Regions from separate parts of the Mesorhizobium sp. genome, predicted to be linked through region 3. Evidence: predicted binding sites of a transcription regulator. Region 3 holds the regulator's gene; each other region holds the start of a gene.

What was found. Region 3 encodes PhoB, which activates phosphate uptake and scavenging genes when phosphate is short. Its sites were predicted from a motif close to TGTCATNNANCTGTCAT; they were not measured.
Region 1: the regulator PhoB is predicted to act here: its motif matches at 1,955-1,971, upstream of ACO07C_RS08420 (LTA synthase family protein).
Region 2: the regulator PhoB is predicted to act here: its motif matches at 1,173-1,189, upstream of ppk2 (polyphosphate kinase 2).

The regions. Positions count from the first base shown of each region.
Region 1 is NZ_OZ245860.1:1,708,445-1,711,700, reverse strand. It holds gene ACO07C_RS08420 (LTA synthase family protein) at 1-1,902, opposite strand, end outside; gene fabD (ACP S-malonyltransferase) at 2,181-3,122, shown strand; gene fabG (3-oxoacyl-[acyl-carrier-protein] reductase) at 3,179-3,256, shown strand, end outside.
Region 2 is NZ_OZ245860.1:1,442,925-1,446,180, forward strand. It holds gene ACO07C_RS07170 (glyoxalase superfamily protein) at 1-98, shown strand, start outside; gene ppk2 (polyphosphate kinase 2) at 160-1,080, opposite strand; gene ACO07C_RS07180 (aldo/keto reductase) at 1,333-2,376, shown strand; gene ACO07C_RS07185 (glycosyl transferase family 90) at 2,405-3,256, opposite strand, start outside.
Region 3 is NZ_OZ245860.1:4,286,170-4,289,425, forward strand. It holds gene pstB (phosphate ABC transporter ATP-binding protein PstB) at 1-395, shown strand, start outside; gene phoU (phosphate signaling complex protein PhoU) at 421-1,128, shown strand; gene phoB (phosphate regulon transcriptional regulator PhoB) at 1,145-1,834, shown strand; gene ACO07C_RS20465 (ROK family protein) at 1,847-3,091, opposite strand.

The DNA of each region.
Region 1 (3,256 bases), 2.6 Mb from region 3:
AACGAGCTTGTCCACCGTCTCGGGGAAGAAGTCAGGCGCGGCGTGGCGCTTGCCGAACATCATATCGTATTGCAGCAACCGAAAATCGCGGATGGCTGGGTCCACGTCCTTCTGCCGTGCCCAGTCCTGCGTTGCCTCTCCCGCGGGGGTCAGCAGCAGGTTGCGGTCGACGACGCTGAAACGCTCTCGCATCTGCCCCAGGAAGCCGGTGTAGTAGGGATGGCTTATGCCTGCCGTCTTCATGACGTGGTAGGGCAGGAAGGCAGGGCTGACCGCGCCCAGATCCTTGGCCGCCCCGGTGCGGTTGGACCAGACGACCAGGGGAGTCTGGTGGTGCTGCAAGGCGGCGTCAACCGAGGCCTCCCTGCGTGGCGCGACGTTGTTGGTCATGAAGCCGGTTTCCACATAGACCGGGCCGAGCGGAGGCAGATGGTCTCCAAAAAAAGCGATGACCGTCGGCCGCTCGCGTTGCCTTGCCCACTCGATCAACCGTTGCAGGCCACGGTCGGCATCGGCTGCGCCTTCGGCATAGGACAATAGCGAGTCGCGTGCCCACTGGCTGGTTGGCGCCTGGACCGTATGGGTCGGATTGACATAGCGGTTGGGCTCATAAGGCCCATGGTTTTGCAGGCTGACGGCAAAGAAGAAGAACGGCTCGTCGGTATCGTCAGCCTCGCGGATGATCTCGTCGGTCATGGCGGCATCGGAGGCCAGCGGGCCGCGTCTTTCCATCGGCGGCAGGTTTTCCTCCGACTTGAAGTCTTCGAAGCCGAAATCGGCATAGACGGGCGTCCGGTTCCAGAACCAACTGGTGCCCGGATGGATGGCCCGCGTTTCGTAGCCCTCGCTTTTCAGGAATGTCGCCATCGACGGAACCGGCGCGCGAACATATTGCTGATAGGGGATGCTTCCGGCCGGCAGGAAAGCATTGGAGAAGCCTGTCAGCGCCTCGAACTCGACATTGGCGGTCATGCCGCCGAATTCGGGCGAGAACACATGACCCGATCCCAGCGATCGTACGGTGGGAATAGGGTCGGGCGTGATCGTGACGCCAGGCAGAATGGCCGGATCCCAAAAGGATTCGCTCATGACTATGATGATATCGGGCTTTTCGTCTGGCACCGAGGCCGTTACATCGGGCCTTCGGATCGCAGCGATCGCCTTGTCGGAATAGCCTGCCGGTGCAGTGACATGGGCCATCGGCACGTTGAGCGCGAAAGCGAGCGCGAACCCGTTGGACGCGTAATTTTCCTTCTGGTCCCACATCATCGGAATGATCTGCAGACGGTCGCGCGTCCACGAGAAGGTTGCGTAGTCCATGATCGAGACGAAGAATGCGAGCAGCGGCACCGCCAGTGTCAGGCGCGCAAGACGGCCCTTGTGGCTCAACGCCGGAACGCGGCGGCGCCACTGGCGCCATGCGAAAACAAGCAATGCCAGGCCGGCGACAATGCCGAGGGCCATCGCCATCGCCGCCATCGGGCGATCGCGCACGAGCAACGGCAACAGCGCGACGATCTGACGGGCATAGAGGAAGTCGGTCGGATAAAGCGGATCGCCGAGATAGAGCGATTTCTGATGCCCGACAAAAGCCAGCGAAAGCGTGAGCGGCGCAATGATCATCAGGCTCTGATGCGTGCGGCCGAGCACGGCATCGAGGCCGATCATGATCAGGGCGAACACAACGATCGTGGTCCAGCCTGGCTTGAAAGGCTGGAAGAAGAAGGAAACGGTGCCGGCAAGATCGCCGCGCACGATCAGTTCGATCGCGAAGACCAGGATGGCCGAGGCTAGCAGGCTGGTCAGGCCGTAACGAATGATCGGCCAGGCTCTGCCCGGCAGATATCCGGTCGACGGATCGCCTTCCAGAAATTGCGGCGCGTTTTTGACTGCGCCTCTCAAACCTTTTGCCAATCTATAATTCCCCGGGCCTGCAATAAATGCGTCACTGAATTGTCATTGAATTGTCACGCAAAACTAGCGCCTGTGGCGAAAATGAGAAGAGCCAGCAAACGAATCGTGAGTGGTTTTCATCACGAGTGATCGTCAAAAAACATTTGGAACGGGCCCTTGGCCGGTATTTCCGTGCCAATGTCCGCGAACAAGCAGCCAGGCCGTGGGCTTGACTTGGCCGCCCGCCTTGCGTCACAGGCAGGCAAAATCAGTTGCTGGAGCACGATATGGCAATCGCATTCACGTTTCCGGGGCAAGGTAGCCAGGCGGTCGGTATGGGCAGGGATCTGGCCGATGCCTTCCCGGAAGCGCGGCGTATCTTCGAGGAAGTCGACGACGCGCTCGGCGAAAATCTGTCGAAGCTTATCTGGGAAGGACCCGAGGAGACGCTGACGCTGACCGCTAACGCGCAGCCGGCGCTGATGGCTGTGTCGCTGGCCGCGATCCGGGCGCTCGAAGCGCGCGGCTTTTCATTGAAGGACAAGATCGCCTATGTCGCCGGGCATTCGCTTGGTGAATATTCGGCATTGGCCGCTGCCGGGTTCGTTTCGGTTGGCGACGCCGCCAGGCTTTTGCGCATACGCGGCAATGCCATGCAGGCCGCAGTACCGGCCGGCGAGGGGGCGATGGCGGCAATCATCGGGCTGGAGCAGGCCGATGTCGAGGCAGCTTGCGCCGAGGCCGCCACGGGTTCCGTCTGCCAGATCGCCAACGATAATGGCGGCGGCCAGCTGGTGATCTCCGGCGCCAGGGCGGCGGTCGAACTGGCCGCGAAGCTTTGCACCGATAAGGGCGCCAAGCGGGCGTTGATGCTGCAGGTCTCGGCGCCTTTCCATTCGGCGTTGATGGCGCCGGCCGCGGATGTGATGCGCGAAGCGCTGGCCGGCGTGACGACACATGCGCCGGCCGTTCCCGTGGTCTCCAACGTGTCTGTGTCGCCAACAAGCGATCCCGACGAAATCGCTCGCCGATTGGTCCTGCAGGTAACCGGCAGGGTGCGCTGGCGCGAAACCGTGGAATGGTTTGGCCAGAACGGCGTGACGACGCTCTATGAAATCGGCGCCGGGAAGGTCCTGTCTGGCCTTGCGCGGCGTATCAACCGCGACATCGCCACCTGTGCCGTCGGCACATCCGCTGACGTTGATGCGGCATTGGCATTGCTTGCATAATCAGGCTCGATTTTGATCTCACCCGTGCAAAGGGTGTTCTCTTGAAAGGGAAGAAAATGTTCGATCTGACTGGCCGCAAGGCGCTCGTTACCGGCGCATCCGGTGGCATTGGCGAGGCGATCGCCCGCGTTCTG
Region 2 (3,256 bases), 2.8 Mb from region 3:
TGAAGCCCGGCGTGGAGAACGAAGACGGGCGGCTCACTGTCGAGGTCATCGACCCGTTCAACAACCACATCCGTTTCATGGAACTCACCGGCGAATGAGGGCGATGGCGGCTGTCTCGACGGCCGCCATCCTTTGCTGCCGCATCGATCGATGGGTGCGTCAGTACTTCTCCGGCACATAAAGCTCGCGTGGCAGCACCTGGCGCTCATATTCGGGATTGAACACACGCTCCGGCAGCGTGATCTCCTCGTGCGGTACCTCTTCATACGGCATTTGCTTCAGAAGGTGGTCGATGCAGTTCAGCCTGGCGCGCTTCTTGTCATTGCCTTCGACGATGAACCAGGGCGCTTCGGGAATGTTGGTGCGGGCGAAGGTTTCTTCCTTGGCCTTGGTGTACTGTTCCCAGCGCACGCGCGACTGCAGGTCCATGGGAGAGAGCTTCCATTGCTTCATCGGATCGTGGATGCGCATCAGGAAGCGCATCTGCTGTTCCTCGTCGGTGATCGAGAACCAGTATTTGACGAGCGTGATGCCGGAGCGGACGAGCATGCGCTCGAAGTCCGGCACGTCGTGGAAAAATTCCTCGACCTGGTCAGGTCCGGCAAAGCCCATCACCCGCTCCACGCCCGAACGATTGTACCAGGAGCGATCGAACAGCACGATCTCGCCGCCCGCCGGCAGATGCGGCACATAACGCTGGAAATACCATTGCGACTTCTCGCGCTCGCTCGGTGCCGGCAGTGCGACGACACGGCAGATGCGTGGATTGAGGCGCTGGGTGATGCGCTTGATGACCCCGCCCTTGCCGGCGGAATCACGGCCCTCGAAGATCACCACCAACTTCTTTTTGTGGTAGGCGACCCAGGACTGCAGCTTGATCAGTTCCGACTGCAGCGAGATCAGGTCACGGAAATACTGCAGGCGATCGATCGATGGCGGATGGGCATTCTTGTAGATCTTGGCGATCTCGAGGGATAAGGCCGGCTCCGACATTTCGAGCTCGTAATCTTCGTCAAGCGTGTCGGCGAGTTCCGCCTCAAGCCAATCCCTTGCGCCGGACTTTGGTTGGGAATCGTTCATCTGCGCTGCTCCGCGTAAACTTCCGTCCTAGGCAAGCTCGGCCTGCCGGCCACTGATGCTACGCCCTCGGCCGACTTGAATATATGCAGGCGGTGACGGTTTTATTTCATCCGCGATTTTGCGGGCCATGGCCCATATCGGCGCCATGCCACGCTGATTTTACCTGCGCAAGGCGACAAACGGGAGGAATTGTCCTACAAATCGGCCAAGCCCGTTCGGGCTCTTGTCTCAACGCAATCGCGAGGATCTGCAATGGAATACCGCACACTCGGCCGTTCCGGGCTGAAGGTTTCGACATTGACCATGGGCACGATGACATTCGGCGGCGCCGGCGCGTTCGCCGCGGTCGGCAAGACCGATCTCGACGAGGCACGGCGTATGATCGATCTCTGCATCGATTCCGGCATCAACCTCATCGATACCGCCAATGTCTATTCGAACGGACTGTCGGAGGAGATCATCGGCGAAGCTCTCGGCGGCAACCGCAAGGGCGACGTGCTGATCGCCTCCAAGGCGCGGATGCGGGTCGGCAAAGGCCCGAATGACGAAGGCCTGTCGCGCTACCATCTGGTCCGCGAGTGCGAGCGCAGCCTTAAGCGTCTCAAGACTGACGTCATAGACATCTATTTCCTGCACGAATGGGATGGCACGACACCGGTCGAGGAAACGATGGCCGCGCTCGACACGTTGGTCGCCCAGGGCAAGATCCGCTACATCGGCTGCTCCAACTATTCCGGCTGGCAGGTGATGAAGGCGCTGGGCATCAGCGACCACAACAACCAGCCGCGCTTCGTCACGCAGCAGATCCACTACACGCTGGAAGCGCGCGAAGCCGAATATGAGCTTTTGCCGATCTCCGTCGACCAAGGGCTTGGCGTATTGGTGTGGAGCCCGTTGGCCGGCGGATTGCTGTCAGGCAAATACAATCGCGACAGTCCCACCGCACGCCAGCTCAGCGGCTGGTCGGAGCCACCGATCCGCGACGAGGACCGGCTGTGGCGGATCGTGGATGTCCTGATCGAGATCGGCAAGGCACGCGGCGTCTCCGGTGCCCAGGTGGCGCTTGCTTGGTTGCTGGGCCGGCCCGCTGTCAGTTCCCTGGTGATCGGTGGGAGAACCGAGGCGCAGTTCAAGGACAACATCGCCGCGGCAGGCCTGGTGCTTTCCGACGAAGAACGCAGCCGACTCGACGCGGTCAGCAGACCGCCGGTTCTCTATCCGTATTGGCACCAGCAATTGACCGCCAAGGACAGGTTCGGCCCGGCCGATCTCGTCCTTGACCGCAGCGATGTCTGACAATGATTCTTTGCGAGGCGACCGGACGTCAGCCTGAAATATAGCGCCAGACGTTGGGGTCAGGCTCGATCTGGCCGCTGAGCACGAAGTATTTGTACAGGACGAGCAGGGAAATCGCCTGCTCGGCCCGCTCGTTGGCGAATGTCCGGCAATAGGCGTTTGCCGCGGAAATGATGCGTTGCGCCTCCTCGGGATGCCGTTCGAAGTACTGCACCTTTTCGGGAAGGTCGGAGAAATCCCGTTCGAGCGACGCGTAGTGGACGTTCGCCTCGAGCCTGCTTTCGGCGAACCATGTTTCGTATGTCGGAGGCGGCATCAGGCAAAGCGAATTCGAGCTCATGATCCATTTCAGATTGGTCGCCACATCGTTGCCTTCGAGCGAAACGATGTAGCGGTACTGCTTTTGCTGCGCGATGCTCAGATAGGGCTTGCGGTATTTTTCCGCCGCTGTCCTCTTGGGCGAACCGGCATCGCAAAAAGGCAGATCACGAACAGCTTCCAGAAACCGGGTCCGTATGGGATTGTTTAGATCGCCGCGCCAGACCACCGCAGCGCGCTTGTCCACAAAAGGAAGGCGGTCCGCGGGCATATGGAAGTGACGAAATTTGTCGAGCTTCATGATCACGGCGTTGCCGTTGTCAGCTTTGATCGGCCGGTCCTTCACGACCGATGGCACCTTCGGCACATTTCTGACGTCACCAAACTCCAGGTCGATCAGCAATCCCGGATCAAAGTACCGGGCAAACTCCTTCAGATCGTAGTAGTACATGCTCGGCGAAAACGGCACCCGGCTGACTGGCACCGCGTCGGAACTCGGCACGAAGGCATTCTCCAGCTTGTTGTAGAGCCGCAAGCGGGAGCGGATCGCTTCGTCGGGGAG
Region 3 (3,256 bases):
ATGGCCGCGTCGAACAGGCGTTGAAGCGTGCCGCTCTTTGGAACGAGGTCAAGGACAAGCTGAACGCCAGCGGCCTCAGCCTCTCCGGCGGCCAGCAACAGCGGCTCTGCATCGCCCGCACCGTGGCGGTGAAGCCGGAAGTCATCCTGCTCGACGAGCCGGCTTCGGCGCTCGACCCATTGTCGACGGCCAAGATCGAGGAGCTGATCGACGAATTGCAAGCCGACTACACGATCGTCATCGTCACCCACAACATGCAGCAGGCGGCGCGCGTATCGAAGCAGACGGCCTTCATGTATCTGGGCGAACTGGTCGAGTTCGACCGCACCGAGAAGATCTTCACGTCGCCCCGCGAGAAGCGCACGCAGGACTACATTACCGGCCGCTTCGGCTGAGCTCAGGCATACGAGGGACAGAATCATGAGCGAACACACAGTCGCTGCTTTCGACGAGGATCTCGGACAGATCAGCAGGCTCATCAGCGACATGGGCGATCTCGCCGGTTCGATGGTCGGCGGCGCGACCAAGGCATTGCTGAATTCCGACAACGCACTGGCCCAGCGCGTCGTGTCCGATGACGCCATCATGGACGCGCGCCAGCGCGAGCTCGACGACCGCGCCATCACCCTGATCGCCAAGCGCCAGCCGATGGCCGACGACCTGCGCCATGTCGTCGGCTCGATCCGCATGGCCGGCGATCTCGAACGCATCGGCGACCTTGCCAAGAACATCGCCAAGCGCGTCGGCACCGTCGGCCTCAGCGTCACCCCGCGCGACCTGTCGCATTCGATCGACGGCATGGCGCAACTGGTGCTGATCCAGGTGCAGGGCGTCATCGAGGAGTATGCGGCGCGTGATGCCGCCGCGCTGGCAAAGCTGCGGGCCGACGACGAACGCATCGACGTCAAATACACTTCGGTGTTCCGCGAACTCCTGACCTATATGATGGAAGACCCGCGCAACATCACCGCGTGCACGCATCTTCTGTTCTGCGCCAAGAATCTCGAACGCATCGGCGACCACGTGACCAACATCGCCGAGAATGCGTATTATGTCCTGACCGGCACGCAACTGCCCGCCAATCGCCCGAAGCAGGACGAGACGGCGATGTCCGCACCGGCTGCATGACAGGGGTGACCAAGCGATGATCGCGCCACGCATCATGGTGGTGGAGGATGAGGAGCCGCTGGGGGTGCTGCTCCGTTACAATCTCGAATCCGAAGGCTACCAAGTCGAGGTGGTGACGCGCGGCGACGAAGCCGAGATTCGCCTGCAGGAGAACGTACCCGACCTCCTCGTACTCGACTGGATGGTGCCGGCGGTGTCGGGCATCGAACTCTGCCGCAGGTTGCGGATGCGCTCGGAAACCGAACGGCTGCCGATCATCATGCTGACCGCGCGGGGCGAAGAGAGCGACCGCGTGCGCGGCCTTTCCACCGGCGCCGACGATTATCTGGTCAAGCCGTTCTCGACGCCCGAATTCATGGCCCGCGTGAAGGCCCTGCTGCGCCGTGCCAAGCCGGAAGTCCTGTCCAGCGTGCTCAAGGTCGGCGACATCGTTCTCGATCGTGAATCGCACCGGGTCTATCGCAAGAAGAGCGAAATCAGGCTCGGTCCGACCGAATTCCGCCTGCTCGAATTCATGATGCGCCACCCCGGCCGGGTGTTCTCGCGCAGCCAACTGCTCGACAATGTCTGGGGCGAGACGATCTATATCGACGAGCGCACGGTGGACGTGCATGTCGGGCGCCTGCGCAAGGCAGTCAACAATGGCCGCATGCCCGATGTCATCCGCACGATACGCGGAGCCGGCTACGCGATCCGGGAAGACTGATGACTACCGTACCTACGCGACGTTCTTGCCGATAGCGCCGGACTTCGCCTGCGCGCCCGGCGCGAAAATCTCCTGGTCGACGAAGGTCAGCGCGCGCATGGCGCAGCCTTCGCGGATCAAAGGCAGTTCGTTCGGTTCGGTATCGAAGGAGATCGATTTCGAGTGCTGGCCGCCGGCGGTCTGTGCGATCGCCTCGCGCAATGCCGGCTCGATCAGGTCGAAGGCGGCGGCGCTGACGCCGACCATGGCGACCGGGGCCGGGTCGATGAGTGCGAACAGGCTGCCGAGGCCAAAGCCGAGCGCTTCGCCGGCCTTGCGATAGGCCGCGCGCTCCGGGCCGTCCTTTTCGCGCGCCACGGCCGCCAGAGTCCGCATGTCCGCGTCGCTGACGTCTATCGGCTCGGCGTCCTCGCCCATCTGTCTTGCATTGCGCCAGATGGCGTAATTGCCGGCATAGGCCTCGACACAGCCGCGCCGTCCGCAGCGACAGAGCGCGCCGTAAGGCCGGTGGATCATGTGGCCGAACTCTCCGCCCGAAGAATGCGTGCCGGTAAACAACTCGCCCTTCAGCACCAGGCCCATGCCGATGCCGTGCGACAGCAGGATGGCGATGAAATCGTCACGGTAACGCTCCGGATCGCGCCAGCGCAACGCAATCGCCATCATGTTGCAGTCGTTCTCCATGGTGGCGGCAATGCCGAATTCGCGCTCCAGTATGTCGGCGAAGGCGATGTTGGTCTCTGGCGTGATCGGCGACCATAGCATGGCGCGGGCATGGGAATCGGTGATGCCCTGGATCGCCAGCGCGATACGGGCGACGCTGCGGACGTCGAGGTCGGGGTCCTCGAGCCGGCGCCGGACGATGGCAACGCATTCGCCGATCAGCTCGTCACGCGGCATGGTCAGCGTGTCCAGCCGGCGTTGCTCCTCGGCTATCACCTGTCCGGCATAGTCGATGACGGCGACCGAGAGAAAATTGAGCGACAGCACAACGGTCATGACCGCCGCCGCTTCCGGATTGAGGCCAAGACCGACCTGAGGCCGGCCCCGCTTCAGCGATCCGGCCTCGCTCGGCTTGGTTTCCGCCAGTATGCCTTCGCCGATCAGATCGGATGAAATCGTCGATATGGTCGAATGGCTAAGTCCGGTGGTCGCCGCGATCTCGGTGCGCGAGGGCTGTCCGGTCCGGCGTACGGCCGCAATCACCATCGCCCGGTTGCGCCGGCGTAGATCGTCGTGACGGATTCCGACCGACATGCTCTTTCACATCCTCCCTGCCGCAGCAGCCTTTTCGTGATGTCGAAGGCCATCAGCGACGCCTGAGGCGCATCGCGCCGCAGGTTGTTTTAAACCAAATTCTGGCAGAAGCCCGCGATCCTGTCATTATTTATTCGGAGCTCGAAAAAAATTCACGTGGACATC